DNA from 3 places in the Arthrobacter pasteuri genome. Region 2 is predicted to be linked to each of the others. Evidence: riboswitches for the same ligand, from Rfam matches in the RefSeq annotation. Region 2 holds a riboswitch; each other region holds the start of a gene.

Region 1 (5,492 bases), on a different contig from region 2:
AGAACGCAGGAGAGATGGTGTACCTGCGTATCGAGCTGCAGCCCCTGCATCGCCTTCCCCGGTCCAACGCCATGGTGTTCCCGGTCCGCACGTACCTCGTCAGCCTGGCCGAGCTGGTGGACCATGCTCCCGACTGGGCCAAGCGGCTGCACCGGGCCCTCGCATCCCTCGACCCCGAACTCGTCGACTACAAGGGTTTCCACCGCTACCACGCTGCCGCTGTCGCATGGCTCTCGAGGCACGACGACGGCGCACCCCTGGCGACGGGCTACCCCTGGATCGAGGACGGCATCCAGCCCGGCGCCAGCTAGGACCTGCGAGAAGGACCATTCCGCGGACCGACCCACCATCCGTTTCCGGGTGGTGGGTCGACCTGTAGGGGCTAGCGGCGGAGGACCTTGCGCGCCAGGACGTTGCCGAGCAGCTGGACGGCCTGTACGAGCAGGATGATCACGATGACCGCCGCCCAGGTGACGACGGGGTTGAACTGCCGGTAGCCGTACTGGATCGCGAAGTTGCCCAGACCGCCGCCGCCGACATATCCGGCCACGGCCGACATGTCGACGAGGGCTACGAAGATGAAGGTGAAGCCGAGGATCAGCGGGCCGAGAGCCTCGGGGATGAGGATCGTCAGGATGATGCGCAGTCGCCCCGCGCCGACCGAGCGTGCAGCCTCGATGACCCCGGGCTGGACGGTCAGCAGGTTCTGCTCGACGATGCGGCTGATGCCGAATGCCGCCGCGAGGGACAGGGTGAAGATGATGGCACTGTTGCCGATGCCGGTTCCCGTGACGGCGCGGGCGAGTGGTTGCGCCGCGGCGAGGAAGATGATGAACGGGATCGGCCGGAAGATGTTCACGATGATGTTCAGCGTGCCGAACACGGCCCGGTTGCCGAGGATGCTGCCGGCCCTGGTGGTGTAGAGACCGATGCCCAGCAGGAGCCCTCCGAGACCTCCGAAGAGGAGACTGAGGCCCACGATGTACAGGGTCTCGTAGGTGGCTTCCCACAGCTGGGGTGTCAGGGGAACGAGGTCTTCCATCAGGCGAGTTCCTTCACGGTGATGCGGCCGGCCATGTGGTGCAGGGTCGCGTCGATGACGCTGTCCGCTCCGGTGAGCGCGAGGGTGAGATGCCCGAAGGCGCGGCCCCGGATGTCGTTGATGCCGCCGTAGACGAGTTCGAATTCGATGCCGGCAGCGGCCAGTTCGAGGAACACGGACGCCTGCGAGGAGTCGCCGTCGCGGAAGGAGAAGGTGACGATCCGTCCCCGGTGCCTCTCCCGGAGCGCTGCCAGTTCATCAGGTGCGGGGATGCCGCGGACCACGGTGGAGACGAACCGTCGCGACGATGCTTCACGGGGGTTGGAGAACACGTCGAAGACATCGCCCTGCTCCACGATCCGTCCGCTGTCCATGACGGCCACCTTGGTGGCGAGGGTCTGGATGACGTCCATCTCGTGCGTGATGACCACGATGGTGATGCCCAGTTCCTCGTTCACGCGGCGCAGGAGGCGGAGTACTTCGTGGGTCGTCTCGGGATCGAGGGCGGAGGTGGCCTCGTCCGCGAGGAGGATCTTGGGTGAGGTCGCCAGGGCGCGGGCGATGCCGACGCGCTGCTTCTGGCCGCCTGAGAGCTGTTCCGGGTAGTTCGATGCCTTGTCGGCAAGTCCCACGAAGTCGAGGAGCTCGGTCACGCGGGCCTGGATCTCGTCCCGGGTCCTGCCTGCGACCCGCAGGGGGTAGGCGACGTTGTTCCAGACCGTCTTGGCGCTGAAGAGGTTGAACTGCTGGAAGATCATGCCGATGTCCAGGCGCAGTGTGCGCAGCTGGCGGTCCGGGACGTTGGTGACCTGGTGCCCGTCGACGATGATCTCGCCGCTGGAGGCCTTCTCGAGGGCGTTGATCAGGCGGACGAGGGTGCTTTTGCCCGCCCCGGAGTACCCGATGATGCCGTAGATCTCACCTGCCTCGATGTCGAGGCTGACGTTGTCGATGGCGTGGACGAGGGGATCGCCGCGGCGTCCCGGGGGGAAACTCTTCGTGACGTTCCGCAGTGAGATGAGTGGCATCGTGTTCCTAGCTGAGGGGATACGTGTGGCCGGCCAGGATCACCGGCCGGCCACACGCGGAAGAGAAGGCTGATCAGCCCTGGGCGCGGGTGTCTTCCTCGACGGTGTCGAGCGACGTCTTCAGCTCCTCCACCGGCACCTTCAGGAACTCCGCGGTTCCGCCCGAGGTCTCCTGCACGGCGTCGAGGACTTCCTGGTTCTCCTGGTAGATGCTCACCAGCTTCTGGTAGGTCTCGTTGTTCTCCTCACCGGCGCGCGAGGCGAAGATGTTGACGTACGCAGCGGCGGCCGGATCGGTCGGGTCATCCTGTGCGATGGCGTCGTCGAAGTTCAGGCCGGCGTCCTGCACGAAGTCGTTGTTGATGATCGCAGCGGCGACGTCCGGGAGGGAGGTCGGCGTCAGTGATGCCTCGAGGGTCGTGACGGTCACCTTGGATGCCGCCTCGTCGACGTCATCGATGGTGGAGAAGGCGCTGCCGCCGTCCTTGAGGACGACCAGGCCGGCTGACTGAAGGACGAGCAGGCCGCGCGCGAGGTTGCTCTCGTCGTTCGGTACGGCGACGGTCGACCCCTCGGGGATCTCCTCCACGGACTTGTGCTTCGTGGAATAGAGACCCAGTGGGTAGATGGCGGTCGATCCCACAGGGGTGAGGTCCTCGCCGCTGGAGACGTTGTAGCGGGCGAGATAGACGAGGTGCTGGAACTGGTTGAGGTCCAGCTCGCCTTCCGTGAGCGCAGGGTTGGGCTGCGTGTACTCGGCGAAGTCGACGACCTCGAGGTCGATGCCTTCCTCTGCGGCCGCATCGGTCAGCGCAGCCCACTCCGGGTCGCTCGCACCCACGACACCCAGGCGGACAGTCTCATTGCCTCCCTCGGAGGCCTCCGAGGAGCCACAGGCAACGGTGAAGGCGAGGAACGGGACGACGGCGGCTGCCAGGAGCTTGCGGGAGGTGATCATATTTTCTTTCCTTCGTACGGGTACCTGCTGAGCAGACGGCTCAGCGACAGGGGAAGAGGGACAGAAGCGCGCAGCAGGACTGACGGACAGCTCAGGCTGCTCGGACGTGTTTCTACTGGACTGACATGCTCGCTCACTGGATGCTGCGGGCGTTCTCCGGCAGGGCTTCGAAGAAGCGCCGCGGGAATCGCGTACTTGCCGTCCGGAGTATCCCGGCGGCCGAATCTTCACCTGGAGCACCCCACTACGGGAGAGGGTTGCTGTCCAACCGGCCAGGGCCCGTGGCTGGAACTCTTGATTCTTCTGGGAACGCTAGGCGACGGCATCGAACACGGTCAAAACGACCGGGACCCGGCGCGTCATATTCGGCGACCGGGTCGGCGGGCGCGCGACGCGTCGACCCGGGCGAAGACCGTCAGGCCGGGCTCGACCCGAACCAGACCCGTACGGTGAGCCCGCCGCCGGGGGTCTGGTCGAAGGCGAGGCGCCCGCCGTGCGCCTGGGCGATGCGCACGCATGTCGCCAGTCCTATCCCGGTACCGGACGGATCGCCCTCACGCTCGAGCCGCACCAGCGGCTCGAGCACACGGTCGTACTGCTCGGGCGGTATGCCCTTCCCGTTGTCGGCGACGTCGAGGCGCCAGAACTCCGCAATGCCGGTGCCCGTGATGCGCACTTCCGCCGGGACACCCGGCCGCGCGTAGGCCACGGCGTTGGCCACCAGGTTCTGGATGAGGACCCGGAGCTGCTCGCGGTCGGCGTGGCCGTGGAAGTCCCCGGCCGTGATCTCCACGCCGTCGACGTGGTGCCCCAGATCGTCGACGGCGGCCGCGACGGCTTCGGCGAGGGAGACGGTCTCGAGGTGCGCCGCACCGCCCACGCGCGAGTAGCCGAGCAGGTTCTCGACCATGGAGGACATTCGGAGGGCGCTCGCCCCGATGCGCTTGAAGTACGTGCCCGCCGGACCCTCCTGGAGCGCCGGCTCGTCCTCGGCGAGCTCAGCGAGGCCGACGACGTTGGTCAGCGGTCCCCGCAGGTCATGGCTGATCCGGCCGGCGAATTCGCCCAGCAGTTCGTTGCTGCGCTGCAGCTCGGACACCGTGGCATCCAGCTGACGTGTGCGCAGCTGGAGATCGAGGACGTCGACCACCTGCGCGGCCAGCGTCTCGAGGCCCGCGGCCTGCTGATCGGTGAGGTTCCCGGGCTTTTCGTCGAAGATGCAGAGGGTGCCGAGCGGTACGCCGTCACTCGTCAGGAGCGGGGTGGTGGCGTAGAACCGGACGGCGCCGAAGCGGCCGTCGACGAAGGGATTCGCGCGGAAGCGCGGGTCCTCGGTGCAGTCCGCGACCACCACGGTGTGGCCGTACTTGAAGACCTGCCCGCACAGCGAGTCCTCACGGGCGCACATGAGGGGTTCGAGTCCCTTGGCGGCGATCTGGTGGAACTCGTCCTCCGTGATCACGTTGATGGCGCCGTACTGGGCGTTGCAGAGCTGGACGGCCAGGGCCACGAGGTTCTGCAGGGCGGCGGGGGCGTTCGCGGGGGCGGCAGGCCGCGGCTCGGCCCCGACCGGGCCTGCTTCGCCCAGGGCCATGCCCAGCCCGTACTGCGAGAGCAGTTCAGCGTGCTCCGAGCCTCGCGCCGTCCGTTGTCCGGATGCCTGATCAGTCATGACTCCACGTCCTCCCAGTAGCCGTGCGCAGGAATCTGCCTCCTAGGGTAGTCGGCGGACCCACGCGCACAGCGAACACCGGACCCGCCCGCGAGGTGCGGCTCGGGGATCGGGGACAATGGAGGTGTGGTCCTGTTAACCGAATCCCCCGTCCTCGACGCCGACGCCGTCCGCCGCGAGGCCGGACGCCGGCGTACCTTCGCCGTCATTTCCCACCCTGACGCCGGAAAGTCCACCCTCACGGAAGCCCTGGCCCTCCTCGCCCGCGCCATCCAGGACGCCGGCGTCACCCACGGCAAGTCGAGCCGCCATGCCACCGTGTCCGACTGGATGGGCATCGAGCAGGAGCGCGGCATCTCGATCAGCTCGGCCGCACTCCAGCTGACCTATCGCGACACCATTCTGAACGTCGTCGACACCCCGGGCCACGCGGACTTCTCCGAGGACACCTACCGTGTCCTAGCCGCCGTCGATTCCGCCGTCATGCTGATCGATGCCGCCAAGGGCTTCGAGCCCCAGACGGTGAAACTGCTGGCTGTCTGCAAGCAGCGCAACATCCCGATCATCACGGTGATCAACAAGTGGGACCGGCCGGGCCTCGACGCCCTGGGCCTCATCGACGACGTCGGCGAGCGCACCGGCATGACACCGGTCCCGCTGACCTGGCCGGCCGGGATCGCGGGCGACTTCCAGGGATTGCTGGACCTACGGGCGCGGCGGGCGATCGCGCTCGAGGCCGTCGAGGCCGGAGCGCATGCCGCCGAGGAGACGGACATCGACATCGATGCCCTC
Region 2 (5,492 bases):
GTGAGGTGCTGCGCGCGGGCGTCGTCGAGGGCGTACCGGATCAGCGTGCTGCCGATACCCTGGCCCTCGACCTCTTCGTCGACCACCGTGTGGGTAAAGACGATGGTGTCGCCGGACCGTTCGTACGCCGCCATGCCCGCAGGGTCTCCGTCGAGGTTCGCGATGTAGCGGCTCTTCGCCTCAATGTTCGTGACCTGGATCCCGCTGTTCCCGGAGTTCATGCTGTCACCTTCGCATTCACCACGAGAACGGGTCAATGCGCCCTTCCCGCGGTCCGGTGCTAGTCGCGCGAAGCCGGTCCCGTAGCGTGCTCGGCCGTGCTGCCGTCGAGCAGCCATGCGAGCGCTTCGGTCTCGGAGCAGAAATAGCGCGTGACGGTGGGGGAGCGGTGGGAGAACCCCGACATCACCTCGTCGACGACGTCCTCACCCACGACGGCGACTCTGGAGAACCCTCGGTATGCAGCCATTCCAACGCGTGCTTCGGGAGTGATGCCGGTGATGCCATGCATGTGGACCAGGAGCGGCAGTGCGGTGGGACCGTGGAATTCTGCCAGGGCGCGGGCGGCGGCAACGGCATGCGCATAGGTGATCTCGACGCCGCGCTTCCACCGAAGCTTCAAGATCCCCCTGTCGAAGTGCGCACTGAATGGGTCCATCGAGGTCCTTTACCGGAGGTAGAAGCAGTAGCTTGACAGCGTACCAAGGGGGACTTCGTGGTTCAGCCTCCTCGTCGGTGTTCCGACTCGACCTGAGCGCTTCGGGCTCCCGGTGCCATGCGGGCTGTAGCGTCTGATCCATGACATTGAGCATTCTGGTGACCGGCGCGAGTCGCGGGATCGGCGCCGCCATCGCTCACGACCTGGCTGGACGGGGACATCGCATCGCCGTGCATGCGGGACGCGATGCGACGGCTGCTCTGGCGGTTCGTGACGCCCTGCCCGGCGCAGGTCACGCCGTCGTCGTCGGTGATGTCGCCGATCCGGAGGAGTGCGTGCGGATCGTCGAGGAGACCGTGCGGGAACTCGGCGGGGTCGACGTCCTGGTGAACAATGCAGGGATCTTCGAGGCGCATCCTGTTGCCCAAGCATCCTTCGACGACTGGCAGCACGCCTGGCGCCGCACCCTCGCCGTCAACCTGCTGGGGCCCGCGAACCTGGCCTGGCTCGTGGCGCGCCACCTCCTGGATCGGCCCTCGGGACCCGAGGGCGGTCGGCTGATCAGCGTGGGCTCCCGCGGCGCCTACCGGGGTGAACCCCTGAACCCTGCCTATGGGGCGAGCAAGGCTGCGCTTCATTCGATGACCCAGTCGCTGGCCGTTGCGCTCGCACCCTCGGGCATCCTCTCGGCGGCGGTCGCGCCCGGTTTCGTCGAGACGGACATGGGCCGGACGGTGCTCGACAGTCCGGAGGGTGACGCGGTCCGGGCGCAGAGTCCGTTCAATCGGTTGGCCACCCCGGAGGAGGTGGCGCAGACCGTGGCATGGCTTGCCACGGATGCTCCGCTCTGGGTCAGCGGCACCGTGGTCGACGTGAACGGGGCGTCCTACCTTCGGTAACCGTCTCCTCGGCCGAGGCCTTGCCGATCGTGACGCACTGTGACGGATGCATATGGACGCCGGCGCGGACGGGCATCTAGGCTCATCACCAGAATCAAGAGCTCCAACGTCAAACCCTGGTTTGTTGGACGGCAACCCTCTCGCTGTAGCGGGGTGCCCCAGGTGAGGATTCGGCCCGGCATGCACCGTGCGGGCAAGTATGGCGCTACCCTCACGGCAGTGCCCTGACATGAGGATCTTTCATGCCCGCATCACCGCGCCATATTCGCTTCAATGCCTTCGACATGAACTGCGTGGGCCACCAGTCACCTGGCCTGTGGCGGCACCCGGACGATCAGTCCTGGCGCTACAAGGACCTGCGGTACTGGGCCGACCTCGCCAAGACCCTGGAAAAGGGCCTGTTCGACGGCATCTTCATCGCCGACGTCCTCGGCACCTACGACGTCTACGGCGGTTCCAACGAGGCCACCCTCCGCCAGGGGACGCAGACCCCGGTCAATGATCCGTTCCTGCTCGTCTCCGCCATGGCCCTCGTCACCGAGCACCTCGGCTTCGGAGTCACGGCGGGCACCGCGTACGAGCACCCCTACCCGTTCGCCCGCAGGCTCTCCACCCTCGACCACCTCACCAATGGCAGGGTCGGCTGGAACGTGGTCACGGGCTACCTGCCCTCCGCCGCGCGGAACATGGGCAACGAGGACCAGCTGGAGCACGACGAGCGCTACAACCACGCGGACGAGTACCTCGAGGTCCTCTACAAGCTGCTCGAGGGGTCCTGGGAGGACGACGCCGTGGTCCGTGACCGTGAGGCCGGCGTCTTCACCGATCCGGCCAAGGTCCACGACATCAACCACGACGGCAAGTACTTCAAGGTCCCCGGTATCCACCTCAGTGAGCCCTCGCCGCAGCGGACGCCCGTGATCTACCAGGCCGGTGCCTCCTCGCGCGGGATCGCCTTCGCTGCGGGGAACGCCGAGGCGGTCTTCGTCGGCGCACCCACCAAAGTGATCCTCAAGGACGCCGTGAAGAAGATCCGCGACGCCGTCGAGGCCGAAGGACGCGACCGCTACTCCGTACGGATCTACACCATGCTCACCGTCATCACGGACGAGACGGAGGAAAAGGCCCAGGCCAAGCACGCCGAGTACCAGCAGTACGTCAGCTACGAAGGAGCCCTTGTGCTGCTGTCGGGCTGGCTGGGCATCGATCTCAGCGTCTACGACCCCGACGAGCCCATCGGCAATGTGAAGTCGAACGCCATTCAGTCCGCCGTCGCGAACTTCCAGAAGGTGAACGACGACGGCGAACCCTGGACCGTGCGCGACATCGCCGAGTGGGCAGGTATCGGGGGGCTTGGTCCGCGCATCATCGGGTCCGGGTCGCAGGTTGCCGATGAGCTCCAGGCCTGGGTCGAGGAGACCGACGTGGACGGTTTCAACCTGGCGTATGCCATTACGCCCGGCTCCTTCGAGGACGTCATCCAGTACGTGGTTCCTGAACTCCAGAAGCGGGGTGCCTATCCGACGGAATACGTCGAGGGAACCCTGCGCAACAAGCTGTTCGGCAAGGGCGACCGCCTTCCCGAGGAGCACCGCGGAGCGCGCTTTCGGCTCGAATCCGTCCGGCTCTGACGCCCCACTGACCTGACGCGGACCGCCGGGGTTCCCGGCGGCCGAACCCGCAGCACCGTCCATCCCTTCCCTGCTGCCCACCCTTTCGACGCTTCCGACCCGCATCCTGCCCAAGGAATCCCATGATCTCGCTTCGACAACTGACGAAGACCTACGGTCGCGGACACGCTGCCGTCACCGTGCTCGACCACCTCGATTTCGAGGTGCCCACCGGCCGTATCGCCGCCGTCGTCGGCCCGAGCGGTGCAGGCAAGAGCACCCTGGCCCAGTGCATCAACCTGCTCGAACGTCCGACGTCGGGGGCCGTCGTCGTCAATGGCGAGGAGCTGTCGGGCCTGCCGGAGAAGCGTCTGCGCGAGGCGCGCCGCCGCATCGGCACTGTGTTCCAGTCCTCGAGCCTGCTCAGCCGCCGGACCGCCGCGGAGAACATCGCCCTGCCCCTCGAATACCTCGGCGTCACTCCCGGCGAGGCGCGGGCTCGTGTTGCCGAGTTGCTGGACCGCGTAGGGCTGTCGGACAAGGCCGGCCACTACCCGTTCCAGCTCTCCGGCGGCCAGGCGCAGCGCGTGGGAATCGCTCGGGCGCTCGCGCTGCGACCGTCCATCCTCCTGGCGGACGAGGCAACCTCCGGACTCGATCCGGACACCACGCGGTCCGTCGTCGGCCTCATCCGTCAACTGCGCAACGACCTCGACCTCACCGTCGTCTTCATCACGCACGAGATGGACACCGTACGGCAGGTCGCCGACACGGTGGCGCGGCTGGATCACGGTCGCATCGTCGAGCAGGGCGGCCTCGTGGAACTCCTGACCTCGCACGATTCGCTGCTCGGGCGGTCGCTGCAGCCCCGGCGCGGCCATGCCGGACCGGAAGCCGGAACCCGTACCTGGTACGTCACCTACGACTCGACCGACGTCCCCGGCGACTGGATCCAGCGGCTCACCGAGGACCTCGGTGTCGTGGTGCATCTTCTGGGTGCCTCCGTCGAGACGGTCCATGGCGTCAACACCGGGAGCGCGACGCTCGGCATCGGAACCGACGACGACGCGCGAGTCAGTAGTGCGCTCACACGCTACGGACTCAGCGGAACGCCCGACGGCGGTGGAGGCAGACAGTCACAACAACTCCTTGCGGCCACGGCTGTGCTGGAGGACGTGGCATGAGCGCCCTCATCCTTCCCCGCGCTGACGTTCCTGTTGTCGACCTGCCGGCACTGCTGCTGCCGGCCTATGGCGAGACCTTGACGATGGTCGGCATCGTCATGGCTGTCGTCCTCGTCATCGGCACACCGCTCGGAGTGCTCCTCCACAACGTCGCGCCCGGTGGCCTCTACGAACGTCCAGCACTCCACACGGCACTGAGCTGGATCATCAGCATCGGGCGGTCCCTTCCGTTCCTGATCCTCATGGCGGCCATCGTTCCGTTCACCCGGTTCATCACCGGCACGAACATCGGCATCGCGGCCGCCGTGGTCCCCATGTCCCTGGCCGGCATCGCGTTCTTCACGCGTATCGTCGAGAATTCGCTGCGGTCCGTGCCGCCGTCGATGGTGCAGGTGGCGCGGGCCGCCGGCGGGTCCAACCTGCAGATCATGCGCACAGCGCAGTTCAGCGAAGCTGTCCCAGCGGTCATCGGCGGGCTCACCATCCAGGTGATCGCGATGATCGAGTACTCGGCGATCGCGGGCACCATCGGTGCAGGCGGTATCGGGTATGTGGCCGTCACCTACGGTTACCAGCGCTTCGACAACACGGTCATGCTCGCGACGATCGTGATCCTGGTGGTGACGGTCGCCCTCGTGCAGATCGTCGGAGACCGCCTCGTACGCTTCACGACGCCGCAGAAGCGTTTGCAGCGCGCCTGACGTTCCCCGCGCATCACCCTCGCCCATCCTCTCCCGTTTCTTCATGCTCATCCCACCCTGCGCTTCTTCGAGCGCGCCCAGAAAGGCATTGCCATGTCCGAAAACACCAATCCTGAGCCAACATCGACAGGTTCCTCACCAGCCGGCGCGGACCATGGATTCACCCTCCGGAAGCGGCGCAAGGCGCCGTGGATCGCAGGCGGGGCCGTCGCCGTCCTGGCCGCCGGCGCCTTCATCACCGTGCCACTGCTCAACCCGTCCGAGTCCGCGGCAGAAACGGAAGGTGCAACTCTCCTCGTCGCGACCGCCGAAGGGAATCACGCTGAGCAGGCGCTCATCGAGTTCATCGACCGGGATATCGCGCCGAAGTACGGCATCGACATCGAGTTCAAGGGATTGAGCGATAGCAACACCATCAACCGGGCCGTCAGTGAGGGCGA
Region 3 (5,492 bases), on a different contig from region 2:
GGAACCACCACGAGCTGCATGGAGGAGCGGTAGCTGAAACCCAGCGCGCGCGAGGCCTCCAGCTGTCCCTTCTCCACACTCTGGATTCCGGAGCGGAAGATCTCGCCGATGTAGGCCGCCGCCATGAGCGACAGCGCGAGGATGCCCATGGGGAACGGGCTCGTGCTGCCGGTGGCCTCCCGGTAGATCGGGCTGAGGCCGATGCCGATGAGCAGGATGATCACCACGGCGGGCACGCCACGGAAGATGTCCGTATAGATGCGCGCCACCCAGCGGAGCAACCGGTTCCGGGAGATCCCCATGATCGCGAGGACCATGCCGAGGACCGTCCCGATGATGCCGGACGCGATCGCGAGGATCAGGGTGTTCCGCAGTCCGACCGCGAGGAGTTCCGGCAGGACGGCGGCCATCGCCTCCCAGTCGAAGAAGGTCTGCGAGAGCTGTTCAAGGGCGTTCATGCAGGGACCGCTACTTTACTTCCACGGCTTTGCTGCCGGGCTTCCAGTCGGAGGGCATCTCGCGGTCCGGGTACCACTCCTTGGTGAGCTCGGTCCACGTGCCGTCCTCGATCACGGCGTCGAGCCCGGAGTTGAGCGCGTCGATCAGGGGCTGGTTCTCGCTGTTCACGGCGTAGGCCGTGAAGTTCTCGGTGTTGATGATGGTCTCCGCGATGGTGGTGTCATCGCCTTCCTTCACCTGGCCGGTGGCCTGCTGGGACGGGGCGACCCACGCGTCCACCTGGCCGTTCTTCACGTTCGCGTAGACCGTGTTGTAGTCCGCGAAGCGCACGGGCTCGAGACCCAGGGTGTTGGTCACGTAGTCGTCCTGGACGGTGCCCTGCACCACGCCGATGCGGGTGCTCTCGGACAGCGAGTCGAAGCCCGTGACCGTGGAGCCGTTCTTGGTGACGACGGCCATGTAGCCGAAGTCGTAGCCGTTGGTGAAGCCGACGTTCTCCCGGCGGGCCTCCGTGGTGGAGATCGAGGAGGATCCGACGTCGAACTGCTTGTTCTGGACCTGCGCGAGGAGGGCCGAGAAGTCGGTGGACGCGAATTCGACCTCGAGGCCGAGCTTGTCGCCGATGGCGCGCAGCAGTTCGTTGTCGTAGCCGGTGAAGACGCCGTTCTCGATGAAGATGTTCGGCGGCGCGTCCGAGAGGGTGCCGACGCGCAGCGTCCCCTCCGTGATGAGGCCGAGCTTGGAGGTGTCGATCTCGTCGACCGGCGTGGTGTCGTCGGTCGTGTACTGGTCGAGTGACTGCTGGTCGCTGCCGGCGAGGGCATCGGTGGTCGCGGTCGGCTCGCTGCTGCTGCTGTTGCTGCCGCAGGAGACGGTCAGCGCGAGGAGCGGTACGGCGAGTGCCGCGAGGACTGTACGGGAGATGCTCATGGGGTCCTTCTTCGATGCTGGCCCGGGGTACGGGCCGATTGGATGAGGTGGATCGCGGGGAGGAACGGATGGCTGCCGGGGAGGCTGCTGGCTGCTGGTGACACGCTCGCTGTTCTGGCCGTGAGCGTTGTGGCGGCTGCTGTCCCGGTTACCTCGGGATGATCCGCACGACGCCGTACTTGCCAACCGGGGGACTGGTCCCGGCGGCCGAATCTTCACCTGGAGCACCCCACTACGGGAGAGGGTTGCTGTCCAGCCGGCCAGGGCCGAGGGCTGGAGCTCTTGATTTCAAGAAAACGCTATGGCAGCACGAAGTGCCCGGTCAAAACGAAACTGCGCGGAAATCAGCGTTTGACGCGGTAAACGGCCTGTAGGGCAGGCTTTTGTGGCGAAAATTACACGAAGCGGTCCACGAGGTCGGTCAGCTCGGCCGTGAGGGCGGCCGAGGACCGGAGGGCCTTGCCGTCGAGCGAGAGCACGGGTGCGAGGAGCCGGATGCTCGAGATCAGCCACACCGCGTCGGCGTCGAGGAGGTGATGCGGCTCCAGCGGGCCGTAGCCGAGTTCCCACCCCTGCTCCTTCGCCGCCGTGAACAGGGCGCTCTGGGACGTGCCTGCGAGGATGCCGCTCTCGAGCTGCGGTGTCAGGAGTGTCTTCCGTCCGTCGCGGTCGTAGGCCAGCAGCACGGTCGAGGTGGGGCCCTCCAGGACCTTGCCGTCGGAGGACGTGAAGATGACGTCGTCGGCCCCGTGTGCCTTCGCGTAGCGGATGGCCGCCATGTTGACGGCGTAGGAGAGGGTCTTGGCGCCCATCAGCAGCCAGGGCGCGCGCTGCGCCACGGTGCTGTCGTACCCGCGGTCGAGGAACAGGACCCGGAGTCCCGTCCTGCGCTGCTCGAGCGTCGACGCCGGCACGGGCGCGACCTGGACCCACGCCGTGGCGCGGCCGGCGCCTTCGACCCCGCGCGTGGCGATGAGCTTCACGACGGCGTCACGGCGATCCGGCTCCGCTGCTGCGAACTCCCGCAGGCCGGTGCGGATGGCCCGGCTCCACGCATCGCCGTCGGGGACGGTGAGGTCCAGGGCCGCGGCCGACGACGCGAGCCTCGCCAGGTGCGCCTGCTCCTTGCGGGGAGACCCGTCGACGGCCAGGAGCGATTCGAAGATCCCGTCGCCGCGGGTGGCGCCCAGGTCCGTGGCAAGAAGCTGGGGCTGGGAGGCATCGACGACCCTGCCGTCGTCGTGGGCCGGGTCGAGGAACACGAGAACAGTCATGGCCCCCAGCGTATCCGCTCGCGCTCGACCACCCCTGTCTGTAGTGTGCGAGGGGATGCCCGGCACTCGGGTACCACCACAGGGGGTTGGGGAGCATGGTGGAAGAACGGGGTGCAGCCCCGGAAGTCTTCGTAGCCGAGCTGCGCACCGAGGTCCTGTGGGTCCAGTGGCGGCGCAACGTGAGCGTCAGCGACAGTGACGCCGCGGCGCTGATCGAGAGATCCAACGTCCTGTGCCGGGAGGTCTGCCCGCCCATGCTGGTGGAGCTCAACGGCATGGTGTCGCTCACGCGGAGCGCTCTTCACGGCTTCGCCACTGCGCTGAACATCGCAGCCATGGCCATCGTCGGCCCGAGCGCGGTCGACAGGACACTGGCGGACTTCTTCGCCCGGGTGCACAACCCGCCGTACCCCACGCGCTACTTCGAGTGCCCGGCCGAGGCGCTGGCCTGGCTCACCGGGCATCCGTACGGCCCCTGACGACGATCGCGTCAGGGGCTGACGGGAGTCCCCGACGGGTCCGCGGTAAACCATTTCCCGATACGGGAGTACGGTAATGGAAAGCCTGCTGATGAATCGCGGGACAGGGACGCACAACAGGCGTCGCGGCGTCGTACTTGCGACGGCCGGCGAGAAGGACTGGGAATGAATCGGCGGGCACACGTGCAACGGATCAGGGAGGCGCTGTCCAGCACGGGCCTGGGCTTCGAGGACGTGTGGCTCCGCTACTACTCGCTGGGCGGGCTCCTCTCCCAGTTCGAGATCGAAGCATACGTGGGAGGCGTGCTGGAACTGCCCGTCGAGGAGTGCGACATGCTGGCCGACGCGATGAACGAACTCCTGGCCGAGGTCACGGGGGACGGGGGTTTCCGGGTTCCACGGTGCTCCGAACACCGGCTGGACGCAGCACAGGAATCCCCGAAGGATTCCCGCCGGGCACTCGGCCTCGCCGGAGCCTTCCTGTTCACCGACGAGGAGCAGGAGATCGAGCGGCTCGACGCGGTGTCGCGCACCGGACTGCTCGATACGGGGCAGGAGGAGCGCTTCGACAGGATCACGAGGGAAGCCAAGGAGTACTTCCAGTGCAGTTCGGTGATCATCGCGCTGATCGACGACCACCGCCAGTTCCTCAAATCCGTTCTCGGTCCGATCCAGCAGAACATGCCGAGGGAGATCTCCTTCTGCAATGCCACCATCCGGAACGCAGGTGCACTGATCGTGCGGAACGCGCTCGAGGACGATCGTTTCCGGCACAACCCGCTCGTTCTCGGGGAGCCGTACATCCGCTTCTATGCCGGCTACCCGCTGCGCGGGCCGGGCGGGTGGACGGTCGGCACCCTCTGCGTGATCGACCAGGAACCACGGGACTACTCCCACCGCGACGGCAGGAAGCTGCGCGCACTGGCGCGTGCAGTGGAGGACGAAATCAACGGCCCCCGCAGCCTTCCCTGAGATCCTCCGGGCCGGGGCGCACGCGCGGCGATCGACATGCCGGCGGAGGGGGCTGGAGCCGGGCTAGAGCTGGGCGGCGGCGTCGGTCGCAGCGGCCGAGGTGCCGGGAGCGGGACGGGCGGCGTCCGCCTCGTCGCGTCGGTCCAGTTCCTCGATGAGCTCCTCGCTGCGTTGACCCGTCTCGGGGTCGAGTTCGCCGTCGTGCACGTACTCATGCGCCATCTCGCGCTGGATCTTGCTGTTGAGCGACTCCACTTCGGACATCGCCAACGGGGTCAGGTCTTCGGGGAAGGGGTCGGAGGGCGTGAGCCGGGAGTTCATAGCACCTGTCTTCAGGAACGAGCACGGTCGATACCCGGCTCTCTTCTGAACCGTCACCGGCAGCGCCGGCTGGTTCTGATCCTACTGACCCGGCGCCCGCCACGGCCAGCACGGCCCGGGGAAGGGTTCGGCGCGTCGGGCGGTTCTCCGGAGAGGTGCTGCGTCGATAACGAAGCGGGATGGTGCTGGTGTTGTTCCGAGGGACAGGCACAATGGAGGTACAACTGGACGCCGCCGGCGACGACAGGGCCCTCCGGCCCCGTTTCGTGGCTTTCCCTGTGTTCAACACCAGAAGAGAGAAGGGCTGGGCGCATCATGTCAGCAGAGGATCGCCGTCGGCTTGCCGTCGCAGCAGCGGACAAGGAAGTCGCGGCATTCGAGTTGGACCATGCCGAACTGAACCTCAAGGAAGCCATCGTGGTCGCGCTCGAGCACGGCGAGGACCCGGAGGTCATCGCGGAGGTCGTGGACCTGGAGCCGGAGGAAGTCCTCGAGCTGAAGGAATCCGTCGACCAGCCGCCCTTGCCCAGCCTGGAGGACCTCATCCCGGCGGCCCCTGACACTACCCAGCCGGGAAGTGTCCCCGACGCGAGCTAGCGCCCGGGTCACACCCGGCCATCCGGGGTCTTTTCGAACCATTCCAGGGGAGGGGTCCGCGGTGGTGCCGATCGCCGCGATCCCGTGGCTTCGAACGCCGCAGCAAGGCGCAGCAGTTCGGTGTCACGGTAGGCGGGTCCGGCGAACGTCAGTCCCACGGGCATCCCGATGTCGTGCATCATCCCCATGGGTACGGTGACCGTGGGGATGCCGAGGTGTCGGGGGACGAGGTTCCCGTTCGACACCCACACACCGTTCCGCCAGGCGACGTCCGCCGACGCGGGGTTCGTGTCGCAGTCGGCCGGCCCGACGTCCGCTGCAGCGGGGAAGAGGACGGCGTCCAGTCCGAGGGCCTGCATCCAGGACTCGAGGTCCGTCCGTCGCGTCTCCTCGAGCCCCTGCAGTCCCTCCTCCAGATGCGGGATGTCCGTGAGATCGACGGTCCCGTGGGCCCGGATGT

Evidence for each region. A riboswitch is a leader RNA that binds a small molecule or an ion and turns the genes downstream of it on or off. The one in region 2 is predicted to bind S-adenosylmethionine.
Region 1: another riboswitch for S-adenosylmethionine. It lies ahead of ACX80H_RS09320 (MetQ/NlpA family ABC transporter substrate-binding protein); the one in region 2 lies ahead of ACX80H_RS12575 (LLM class flavin-dependent oxidoreductase).
Region 3: another riboswitch for S-adenosylmethionine. It lies ahead of ACX80H_RS07500 (ABC transporter substrate-binding protein); the one in region 2 lies ahead of ACX80H_RS12575 (LLM class flavin-dependent oxidoreductase).

What each region holds. Positions count from the first base shown of each region.
Region 1 covers NZ_JBTNDO010000001.1:1,949,526-1,955,017, forward strand. The annotation lists gene ACX80H_RS09305 (heme-dependent oxidative N-demethylase family protein) at 1-311, shown strand, start outside; gene ACX80H_RS09310 (methionine ABC transporter permease) at 383-1,042, opposite strand; gene ACX80H_RS09315 (methionine ABC transporter ATP-binding protein) at 1,042-2,070, opposite strand; gene ACX80H_RS09320 (MetQ/NlpA family ABC transporter substrate-binding protein) at 2,144-3,028, opposite strand; SAM riboswitch class IV at 3,215-3,328, opposite strand; gene ACX80H_RS09325 (GAF domain-containing sensor histidine kinase) at 3,444-4,700, opposite strand; gene ACX80H_RS09330 (peptide chain release factor 3) at 4,827-5,492, shown strand, end outside.
Region 2 covers NZ_JBTNDO010000002.1:321,341-326,832, reverse strand. The annotation lists gene ACX80H_RS12590 (GNAT family N-acetyltransferase) at 1-221, opposite strand, end outside; gene ACX80H_RS12585 (DUF7793 family protein) at 281-658, opposite strand; gene ACX80H_RS12580 (SDR family NAD(P)-dependent oxidoreductase) at 799-1,557, shown strand; SAM riboswitch class IV at 1,650-1,763, shown strand; gene ACX80H_RS12575 (LLM class flavin-dependent oxidoreductase) at 1,800-3,188, shown strand; gene ACX80H_RS12570 (methionine ABC transporter ATP-binding protein) at 3,311-4,351, shown strand; gene ACX80H_RS12565 (methionine ABC transporter permease) at 4,348-5,052, shown strand; gene ACX80H_RS12560 (MetQ/NlpA family ABC transporter substrate-binding protein) at 5,146-5,492, shown strand, end outside.
Region 3 covers NZ_JBTNDO010000001.1:1,596,341-1,601,832, reverse strand. The annotation lists gene ACX80H_RS07505 (amino acid ABC transporter permease) at 1-458, opposite strand, end outside; gene ACX80H_RS07500 (ABC transporter substrate-binding protein) at 469-1,389, opposite strand; SAM riboswitch class IV at 1,560-1,677, opposite strand; gene ACX80H_RS07495 (aminodeoxychorismate lyase) at 1,785-2,663, opposite strand; gene ACX80H_RS07490 (DUF7793 family protein) at 2,759-3,142, shown strand; gene ACX80H_RS07485 (GAF domain-containing protein) at 3,308-4,114, shown strand; gene ACX80H_RS07480 (hypothetical protein) at 4,178-4,435, opposite strand; gene ACX80H_RS07475 (hypothetical protein) at 4,751-5,032, shown strand; gene ACX80H_RS07470 (amidase) at 5,041-5,492, opposite strand, start outside.